Regions from separate parts of the Janthinobacterium sp. 75 genome, predicted to be linked through region 1. Evidence: predicted binding sites of a transcription regulator. Region 1 holds the regulator's gene; each other region holds the start of a gene.
The links. Region 1 encodes FNR, which switches genes on or off when oxygen is low (the NO sensors DNR and NnrR bind a similar motif). Its sites were predicted from a motif close to TTGATNNNNATCAA; they were not measured.
Positions count from the first base shown of each region.

Region 2: the regulator FNR is predicted to act here: its motif matches at 1,821-1,834, upstream of C8C89_RS07185 (universal stress protein).
Region 3: the regulator FNR is predicted to act here: its motif matches at 2,092-2,105, upstream of C8C89_RS17715 (XrtA system polysaccharide chain length determinant).

Region 1 covers NZ_SORD01000001.1:977,267-980,539, forward strand. Annotated here, with positions in the region: gene C8C89_RS04590 (response regulator) at 1-1,437, opposite strand, end outside; gene fnr (fumarate/nitrate reduction transcriptional regulator Fnr) at 1,677-2,435, shown strand; gene C8C89_RS04600 (FixH family protein) at 2,439-2,963, opposite strand; gene ccoG (cytochrome c oxidase accessory protein CcoG) at 3,018-3,273, opposite strand, start outside.
Region 2 covers NZ_SORD01000001.1:1,564,519-1,567,791, forward strand. Annotated here, with positions in the region: gene C8C89_RS07180 (NADP-dependent malic enzyme) at 1-763, shown strand, start outside; gene C8C89_RS07185 (universal stress protein) at 820-1,656, opposite strand; gene C8C89_RS07190 (hypothetical protein) at 1,966-2,466, opposite strand; gene C8C89_RS07195 (M56 family metallopeptidase) at 2,530-3,252, opposite strand.
Region 3 covers NZ_SORD01000001.1:3,881,655-3,884,927, forward strand. Annotated here, with positions in the region: gene C8C89_RS17710 (XrtA-associated tyrosine autokinase) at 1-402, opposite strand, end outside; gene C8C89_RS17715 (XrtA system polysaccharide chain length determinant) at 423-1,952, opposite strand; gene C8C89_RS17720 (XrtA/PEP-CTERM system exopolysaccharide export protein) at 2,205-2,828, shown strand; gene C8C89_RS17725 (long-chain N-acyl amino acid synthase) at 3,028-3,273, shown strand, end outside.

The sequences.
Region 1 (3,273 bases):
TTCCAGCTCCTTCTCGCCCGCATTCATCGTCATCGTCGTGGCCAGGGTATTCATGACTTCGTCAAGGTCGAACTCGACGGGCGACAATTCCATGCGGCGCGCTTCGATCTTCGAATAATCGAGCACGTCGTTGAGGATGCCCAGCAGCGACTGGCCCGCCACGCGCACCATGGTCAGATACTTGCGCTGTTCCGTGTCGAGCCTGGTATTGCCCAGCAAATAGACCATGCCCAGCACGGCATTGAGGGGCGTGCGGATTTCATGGCTCATGTTGGCCACGAAGTCGCTCTTCGCCCGGTTGGCCGCCTCGGCCCGGTCGCGCTCCAGTTCCAGTTCCGCCGCGCGCGATTCGAGTTCCTGCTGCAGGCGGTCGCGTTCGCACATCAGGCCGTTGAACGCCTCCGTCAGTTCGCCGATCTCGTCGCGCTGCTGCACTGGCACGGGCGTGAAGCGGCTGCCGCTGGTGCGCAGGGCCAGCAGGGTGTCGCGCAGGCGCACCAGCGGCGACAGCAGGCGCACGGTAACCCAGCCCAGAACAAAAGCGGCCAGCAGCGAAGCGAGGATGCTCCACAGCACCAGCCGGTACAGCACGCCATCAAACGGTTCGAAGGCATCCTCGATGGGTAGCGAGGCGGCCAGCAGCCAGTTCACCGATTTCAGGCGCTTGAAGCTGTTGACGGCCGTGATGCCGCGGCTGTTGGTGCTGACCATGCTGCCTTCGCCATCGTCCTTCAGCATCTGGGTGGTCGTCAGGTTGGCGTTCGGCTGGCGCGGCTGCAGCAAACGGCTGGTATCGGGGTGCAGCACGTAGCGCGGCACGGCGCCGCGCGTGAGAATGAAGTAATAGCCGCTCTTGCCGATCTTTTCCGAGCGCAGGCGCCCCAGCAGGTTGTCCTTGTACAGGCGCAGCACGCCGATCACCACACCGGCTACCTTGCCATCGGCGGTGAGCACGGGCGCCACCATCTGCACGATGGGCATGCCGCTCGATTTGCCCAGCATCGGCTCGGTGATCATGGGCTGGCGCGTGCGCAGGACGGTCTGGAAATACTCGCGCTCGGCAACGTTGATGCCCGCGCGGCCCGTGACCAGCGGCATGTCGGCCACGATGGCGCCTTGCGCATCGAGCACCAGCACGTCGTCGAACAGCACCAGCATCGAGCGGCGCGCATAGTATTCGCGCAGCTTGGCGGGTTGGGCGATCAATTCCGGCGGCTGCTGCCTGGCCGTCAGGGTGACGATTTGCAGCAGCATGCCCAGCTTGTCGTCGAGCTCGGCGGCGGTGCGGGTGATCAGGGCAGATTGCTGGCTCAGCAGTACTCGCGTGAAGTCAGCGCGCATGTGCTGCAACTGGATCATGGTGACCAGTGCAATCATGGCGATCGAGGTCAGGCTGGTGGCCAAGGCGACTTTTGCTTTGATGCCGAGAGGCTTCATGATTTCCTTTTCAGTACCGGGCGGCACAGGCGGCAGATAATGCTGTCAGGAATTTTCCTATCAATACATCAACTTGGCAAGCGGTGCCGCGCAAATTGCCCTCGCTGCAAGGGCTTTTGACGATGTTGCCATATAATTAAAGTCAGAACGTCGTTTATTCAGCGCAATTGGGGTGAAATTGGCACACGGCAACCGTGTATGCAGTAAACTCGGTATTGCATTTTCTAAAAGGTATCGACATGACTGAAGCGCTTCTCACTCCCACCTTGCCCACAGTGACCGTGGAAGCGTTGCGTGCGCGATGCTCGACCTGCAGCATGCATCAATTGTGCCTGCCGATGGGCCTCGATGTGGGCGACATGGACAGGCTGGACCAGATCATCGGCCGCCGCCGCAAGATCGTGCGCGGCGCCTCGCTGTTCCGCATCGGCGACTCGTTCCAGAACCTGTACGCGATCCGCCTGGGCCACTTCAAGACGTACCAGATCAATCCGGGTGGCGAAGAGCAGGTGACGGGCTTCCAGATGGCAGGAGAACTGCTGGGCATGGACGCCATCAGCGCCGACCGCCACCACTGTAATGCGGTGGCGCTGGAGGATAGCGAAGTGTGTGAAATCCCGTTTTCCAGCCTGGAACAATTGCTGGGCAGTATGCCTACCCTGCTGCGCCATTTCCACCGGATGATGAGCCAGGAAATCACGCGCGAGCAAAGCGTCATGCTGTTGCTGGGCAATATGCAGGCGACGCAGCGCTTTGCCGCCTTCATCGTCAACCTGGCCTCGCGCTATGAGGCGCGCGGCTATTCGGGCAGCAATTTCCAGCTGCGCATGTCGCGCGAGGAAATCGGCAACTACCTGGGCCTGACCATCGAAAGCGTCAGCCGCTTATTGTCGAAATTCAAGAAGGAAGGCTGGCTGCGCGTCTCCAACCGCGAGATCGAGATCTTGCAGCCGGCCAAGTTGAAGGCCATTACGGCCGGTACGGACGTCTGCAAGTAAGTCTTACAGCTCTTCATCCGCGTGCAGCGCGATGCTGCGCTGCAGCGGCCAGGTCCAGATGCCGGACAGGCGCCACTCGCGTTTGTCGTTTTCCACCAGCACTTGCCAGCGGCTGCGCTCGAGCATCGGCAGCGCTACCGAGAAGTTGCCGGCCGCATCGGGCTGCACCAGCAGCTTGATATCTTTTTCCGGCAAGGTCGCATGCGCCAGATGCAGCTGCAGCGGACCCTGGTAAGCCTTGCCGAAGCTGTGCACGGAACCACTGAGGCGCGCTGACGCCACGTCATACGACAGGCTGGTATCCATCGCCAGGTCGCTGGCGACAGTATCGCGCCGCAAGTCCTGGTTGATCGCCTTTCCCTGCTTGTAGTAATCGCCCACCACCAGCGCATCAGGCTGCGTAAACGCGATATAGCCCATGAAGCTGCCGACGACCACGGACAGGCCGGGACCGATCATCAGCAGCCATGGCCAGCGATGCTTGTACCACGGGGCAACGGGGGCTTGCAGCTTGAGACTGTCGGACATGATATTTCTCCTGTTTAATCGGCCAATCCCCATCCGGGGACTGGCCTTCCTACATTAGCGCGGTACGATGAATACCGCGCTTTCACGCACATGCAACGATGGGTCGTCCAGCGAGTGCAATTCGATCGCAATCTTGTTCGAACCCTTCTCGCCCACGCCGTGCGGCACGCGCAGGCGGATCGGCCAGCCCAGCGTTTCCGTCGGCTGCAAGGTCACTTCTTCGCGCGTCAGCAAGGTCAGGCCCTGCAAGCCGGAAGCGCTGATTTTAAAATGCTGGGTTTGCTCCGAGGTGTTCATGATCTGCAAGCGG
Region 2 (3,273 bases), 590 kb from region 1:
TCGCGATTACTGGAACACGTATTACGCCATGACCAGCCGCAAGGGCGTCACCGAGGAATACGCGAAGCTGGAAATGCGTCGCCGCCACACCCTGATCGGCTCGATGATGATCCACAAGGGCGATGCTGACGGCATGATCTGCGGCACCTTCGGCACTACCCAGCTGCACCTGAAATACATCGATCAGGTGCTGGGCAAGCGCGCCGGCAGCAATGTCTACGCGGCGATGAACGTACTGATCATGCCGGAGCGCCAACTGGTGATGGTCGACACGCACGTCAACGAAAACCCGGATGCCGAGCAGCTGGCCGAGATCACCATCATGGCCGCCGAAGAGATGACCCGTTTTGGCCTGTCGCCGCGCGCGGCCCTGCTGTCGCATTCGAACTTCGGTTCCAGCGACAGTGCCTCGGCGCAAAAGATGCGCGCCGCGCTGGCCATCATCAAGGAACGCGCGCCGGACCTGGAAATCGACGGCGAAATGCACGGCGATACGGCCCTGGACAGCAAGCTGCGTCAAAAAATCATGCCAAACTCGGCACTGAAGAACGACGCCAACCTGCTGGTCATGCCGAACATCGAATCGGCCAACATCGCTTACAACCTGGTGAAGACGGCAGCCGGCAACGGCATCGCCGTGGGCCCGATCCTGCTCGGCTGCGCCAAGCCCGTGCACATCCTGACGCCATCGGCCACCGTGCGCCGCATCGTCAATATGACGGCACTCTGTGTTGTTGATGCCGTAGCACAACGCAAGGTCTGATCATTAGCACTTCCTGAAAGCCGCGCCATCCGCCAGGGTGGCGCGGCTTTTTTACGTCAGTGCGCCATCAGCACGGGCAAGGTCATCTGGCGCAGCACCGTTTCCGTCACGCCGCCCAATAAAATTTCGCGGAAGCGCGCGTGGCCGTAACCGCCCATCACCAGCAGCTTGGCATGCACTTCGGCGGCCATGGCCAGCAGCGCCGCGCCGATGTCGCCCGTGGCGACGGCCGGGCGCACTTCCACGGGCACGCCATGGCGGCTCAGGTAGGCGGCGATGTCGGCGCCCGGATGGCGGGCCGGCTGCGCATGGCCGGCCGGCGGGTGCAGCAGGGCCAGCACTACCAGGCGCGCCGCGCGCAAGAGGGGCAGGGCGTGGCCGATGGCGCGCGTCGCTTCCATGCTGCCATCCCAGGCCACCACCACGGTGTTGTTGACTTCCGCAAACTGGCCGCTGCGCGGCACGATCAGCACGGGGCGGGCCGCGTTGAGCATCACGTAGGGCACCAGGTCGCTCATTGCGCCGGGCAATGCCTCGCTGTCGTCGTGCTGGCTGAGCACCGTCAAGTCGCTGTAACGGGCGCTGACGGCCATGCCGCCATCTTCATCGTCTTCGATCAGGCGCCGTTCCAGCGAGACGGCGCCGGCCTGGCGCGCCAGCGTCTCAAACTGGTCCAGCGCCCGTTCCGCCTGGCCGTGCAGTGCTGAAATCTGCGCCGCCACGGCGCCACCGCGCATGCCGCGGTTGTTTTCCAGGGTAAAGCGCGACATGCCCGTCATGGCCGCGCCGATCAGGTGCGCCTGGTGCGCGTGCGCCAGCCGCGCCGCGATGGCGATGCGCTGCGGCGCATGACGCGACAGGTCGGCGTGGACCAGGATGGATTTGTAAGCCATGTTGTCACTCGGTAGTCAGGATGGCAACAAGGCTAGAACGGCAACACGGGCAAGTCCAGCATTGCCGTGCCGGATGGCGTTTTTCTTATGCGGGACTTGATATGGGTCAAAAAGAGACAGACCATGGTCATTTGCAATCCCATCGCGACAAAATGCCGACCTACTTGATATGCATCAATATGCTCGCGGCGCAGCCAGCGATAATGGTCGTGAACTCCTTGCCCTTCCAGTGGTCTGCATCGGCGTCGGCAGCATCGTGTCGGCACTTCTTTGTGTGACGCAACAACGCTGGCCGTGGCGGGAGTTCACTTAATTGTAGGGCTGCAAGTCCAGCCACACGGCATACGACAGGCGCTTGCCATTCCACAGCCCGCCGCCGCGAATGACGGCATCGCACGAGGTCAGCTGGCCCGCCAGGTCCTGGCGGCCCAGATTGCGACGCAGGCGCAGGGCATCGTTGTGCGACAGGTAGCCGACCAGCAGGCCATCGATGAAGACGGCGATGGCCTTGTCCTGGAACGGATTGGCATCGTCGCAGACGAGCAGGGCCAGGCATTTTTCTTCCGCGTTGCCAGGGCCGTGCTCGCCGGCCAGTTTGGCGATGGCGGGCTGGTACATCGATTCGTTTTCCACTTCCGACGCAAAGCGCCCCTCGTCGTTCCAGTGATGTGCCGGGGCACCGGGAGGAATCGCCGGCACGTACTGGCGCACCGAGACGAGCGGCTTGTGCAGCGGTTTCACGGGTGTGCGGCCGCTGAAGACGTAATACAGCAGGGCGATGACGATGACGATGGCAAGCAGGTAAAGCATGGTATCTCTCTGATTTCTAAGGTGGGAACCGGGGCGCGGGCGGGCTGCGCGGCGTTGCCGCTACTATAGCAAGTTCGTCGCCTGGTTCCGGGTAAATCTGGCCATCAGATGGCGGCGCCGGCGCAGTGCGCGCGGGGCGTTCAGTACGATGGGCGAGGCGCCCGTCAGCCCCGAATAATACTGGCCGTGCTGGCGCAGGACGATGGCATAGTCGCGCAGCGCGTGGCCGTGCGCCAGCATGCGTGCGTCGCAATCGACTTCGATGGCAAAGCGCAGCCGGTGCAGCTGCCACCACAGGGACAGGTTCCACGGCATGAGCACGAGCAATGCGTAGGCCAAGGCCAGCAGCTGCGGGTCGCGCGCGGCCAGCCGGCATTGCGCGTGCGCCAGCAGCAGCGCCTGCTGCCGGGGTGGAATCAGTTGCAGCCAGACGGGCATCACGATGCGGGGCCGCAGCAGCCCCGCCACGCACGGGCCGATGCCGCCGCTCAGGAACACGGGTGTACCCAGCAAGCTGGTCTTTTCCCAGCGGCGCTGGTGCGACAGCAGCCAGGCGCTGCGCAACGCCAACAGCAGTAGCATGCCCACCGACAAGACAAACCAGCCCAGTTTCAGCTGCGCCTGTTCCGCCGGCATGGCCGCCAGCACGCCCGGCAGCCATGCCAGGGGTACGATGACGGACGCGGCAATGGCCGCCAGCCACAGCCAGCGCGTCGTGCGCCCGCGCCGCTGCAGCAGGTGCTCGGCGCGCGAGGCGCCGGCCGACAGCAGCAGCGCCAGCGCCATGCTGCATAGCAGCCAGGCAGG
Region 3 (3,273 bases), 2.9 Mb from region 1:
CAGCAGCACCGTGATATCCATTTCCATGGCGATGCTCATGGCCAGGTTGACGGCGCAATACGTTTTGCCTTCGCCTGGCATGGCGCTGGTGACGACGATCAGGTTGCCGTGGCGGATGGCCTCGGCGCCGCTGGCGCGCGCCTGGCGCAGCAGCGGGCGCTTGATGATGCGGAAGTCTTCGGCCACCGAACTGCGCCCGCCTTCCAGCGTGAGCATGCCTTGCTCCGCCAGCCTGGCCAGGTTCAGGGCGCGGTACTGGGGGTTGCTGGCCGCCGCCAGGGTGTCCGCGCTGTCGGCATCATCGGCGTCGTCCGCTGCGTACGGCATGGGGGTTTCCGCCACGCCCGGGATGAGGCCATCCTGTCTGCCGCTGTCCTTGCTGATGCACTCCTTGCTGGTCATCGTCGCTCCCGTGGCGTGGTCTAGAATTTGAGCAGGGCGGCCGTCATGACCCCGCTGTACAGCAAAAACAGGCTGCCCAGACAGGCGGTAAATCCATAGCGGGCGCGGCGACGGCGCACCTGCTGCAGCGGCGTCCAGTTCATCGATACCGTGCCCAGCACGTTCAAGCCCGTGGCATCGCGCAGTTCGGCGGGGCTGAGAAAGGTGGGGCGCACCTGGCTGATCAAGAGGGCCGTGGCGATGCCGGCCACCAGGGCTGCGCCCAGCGCCGCGCTGAACAGCAGCGGACGGTTCGGGCCGACGGGCGCATATTGCACCGTGGGCGGATCGATGATCTTGAAGGCCATCATCTCGGTGGTGGAACTGAGTTCGCCCGACAGCTTGGCCGCTTCGCGCCGGCCAATCAGCTTTTCATAGTTTTCCTTGTTGATGATGTAGTCGCGGTTCAGTTGCGCCAGTTGCGATTCCACCTCGGGCACGGCATTGCTTTGCGCCAGCAGGCGCTCATTGCGCGCCTTGTATTCCTGCACGCGGGCGCGGATGGCGGCCACCTTGGCGTCCGCGTCCGTCAGCGCCACCTTCAGCTGCTGCAGCATGGGACTGTAGTTCTTGCCCGGGTCGCCTGACGCCGCTTTCAGCTTGCTTTCCTCGACCTTGCGCTCTTCCAGCTGGGCAATGAGGCGCTTCGAGGCGATGATGTCGGGGTGCAACTCCGTAAATTGCATGCGCAGGCTGTCCAGATTCTTGTTGAGCGAGGCGATGCGCTCGTCGAGTTCCGGGTTCGTGATGGCCGACGCGTTCGGCTCCAGGTCGAGCACGGGCTCGTCGCCCTCGATCTGGCTCAGGATGGCCTTGCGCGATTGCTCCGCCTCGAGCAATTCCAGCTTCGCATTGTTCAGACTATCGGACGACATCTGCAACTGGCTGCCATAGTCGATGCCTTGGCGCGGCAGCAGCAGATTGTTGCGGATCTTGAATTCCTTCATCAGGTTTTCCGCCGCGCTCAGCTTGTCCTCGTAATTCTTGATCTGCTCGTCGATGAATTGCACGGCTTTCTGCGAATCGCCTTTTTTTCCCTGGAAACTGCCTTCGACAAAGATGGTCAGCAGGCTTTGCACCACGTCGCGCACCAGCTTCGGGTCGCGTCCGCTGTAGCTGATGGTGTAGATATCGTAGGCGTTGGTGCCGGTGATCTTGATGCGGCTCATCAGCTCATCGAGCCGGGCTTCATGTTCGCGCACGGTCTTCGAATCGAGATCGAGGTCGACCATGCGCATGACGCGCTCCACGTTCGGGCGGCTGAGCAGGGTGCGGCTCATGATGGCCACCTGCTGCTCCGTGTTCGGCACGCTGGTCATGCCGGCCAGCAGCGGCTTGAGGATGGTTTGCGTATCGACAAACACGCGCGCCGACGTCTGGAAGTCGTCGGGTAGCGTAATCACCCTGATGAAGCTGCCGATCGCCACCAGCCATGCCACCAGCACGGCATGCCAGCGGTATTTCCAGATGCCCTTCAGGCTGGAAAGCAGTTGCTGTATCAATTGCTCCATGTCGCTTCCTTCAGGTGACGGTGCTGCACGGTCGATGGCTGGGCGGCGCGGACAACGGCGTCTTGCAAGGAATGCTTGCCTGTTGAGTAAGCAAAGTATAGAGCGCCTGTCGGGCAAGATTTCCCAAGATGATTGCTTCTTGATACGCCTCAAGGTTCACTTGCCGGGTTTTAATAATCATAGGAAGTTCGCGGCCCAGGCTGGTTCTGCGGGAACTGCCATGGACGCGCCATCGACTCGAAGAGGCCCCGCATGAATCCGTTTCGCCGTGCATTTGTCTGCCACACGCTGGTCCTGGCCTGTAGCGCGAGCTTGCTGGGGGGCTGCCGCGCACGCTATCCGCTGGCGCCCGCCGACGACAGCGCCCCCATGCACGATTACCTGATCGGCCCGGGCGACTCCGTCAACATCGTTGTGTGGCGCAATCCGGAAGTGTCGCTAACGGTGGCCGTGCGGCCGGACGGCAAGATCACGACGCCGCTGGTCGAGGATTTGGCCGCCAGCGGCAAGACATCGACCCAGCTGGCGCGCGACATCGAGCACGCCTTGGGCAAGTTCATCCAGCAACCGGTGGTGACGGTCATTGTCACCAATTTCTCCGGCCCGTACGGCGAGCAGATCCGGGTCATCGGCGAGGCGGCCAAGCCGCAGGCGCTGCCGTACCGCCTGGGCATGTCGCTGATGGATGTGCTCATCGCCGTGGGCGGCATTACGGACTTTGCTGCTGGCAACAAGGCCAGCATCATCCGCACGACCGATGGCAGGCAGCAGCAGCTGGGTGTGCGCCTGGATGACCTGCTCAAGAGTGGCGATATTTCCGCCAACGTCATGATGCGGCCGGGTGACGTGCTGTTGATACCGGAGAGCTTCTTTTAGTAGCGAACTCAGCAATATTAAAACCGCAGTGACATTTGTCTTTTTGTACTCTTCAGTAAATTTCAGCGCGCAATGTTGCCATCCAAAGGCACCATCTTCTGTTTATTTGTCTGGAATTGGGAACTTTTCTCGACTTTTTCTTGTCTCAATGCATTGGCTTCAATCCGTCGCGATGGCGGCCGATGAACGTGAGGACAAGATGAGCGTGAAAGATGAACCCATTATTTCCTTCGACACGCCAGGCACCTTCAGTGACCTGGTGGTGGGCGAGGGACAGATCGACCCGGCCATGGAGCACGAGCTCGACCTGCAGCGCTTTCATATCCGCATGGCCAATTCGCGTGGCCGGCGCGAAGCGGCCAGTTTGCTGATCCGCAAGATGTACGGCTGGCGCGGCTATGCCGTCGATCCCGGCATCGCGCATGCCCTGAACAAAATCACCCTG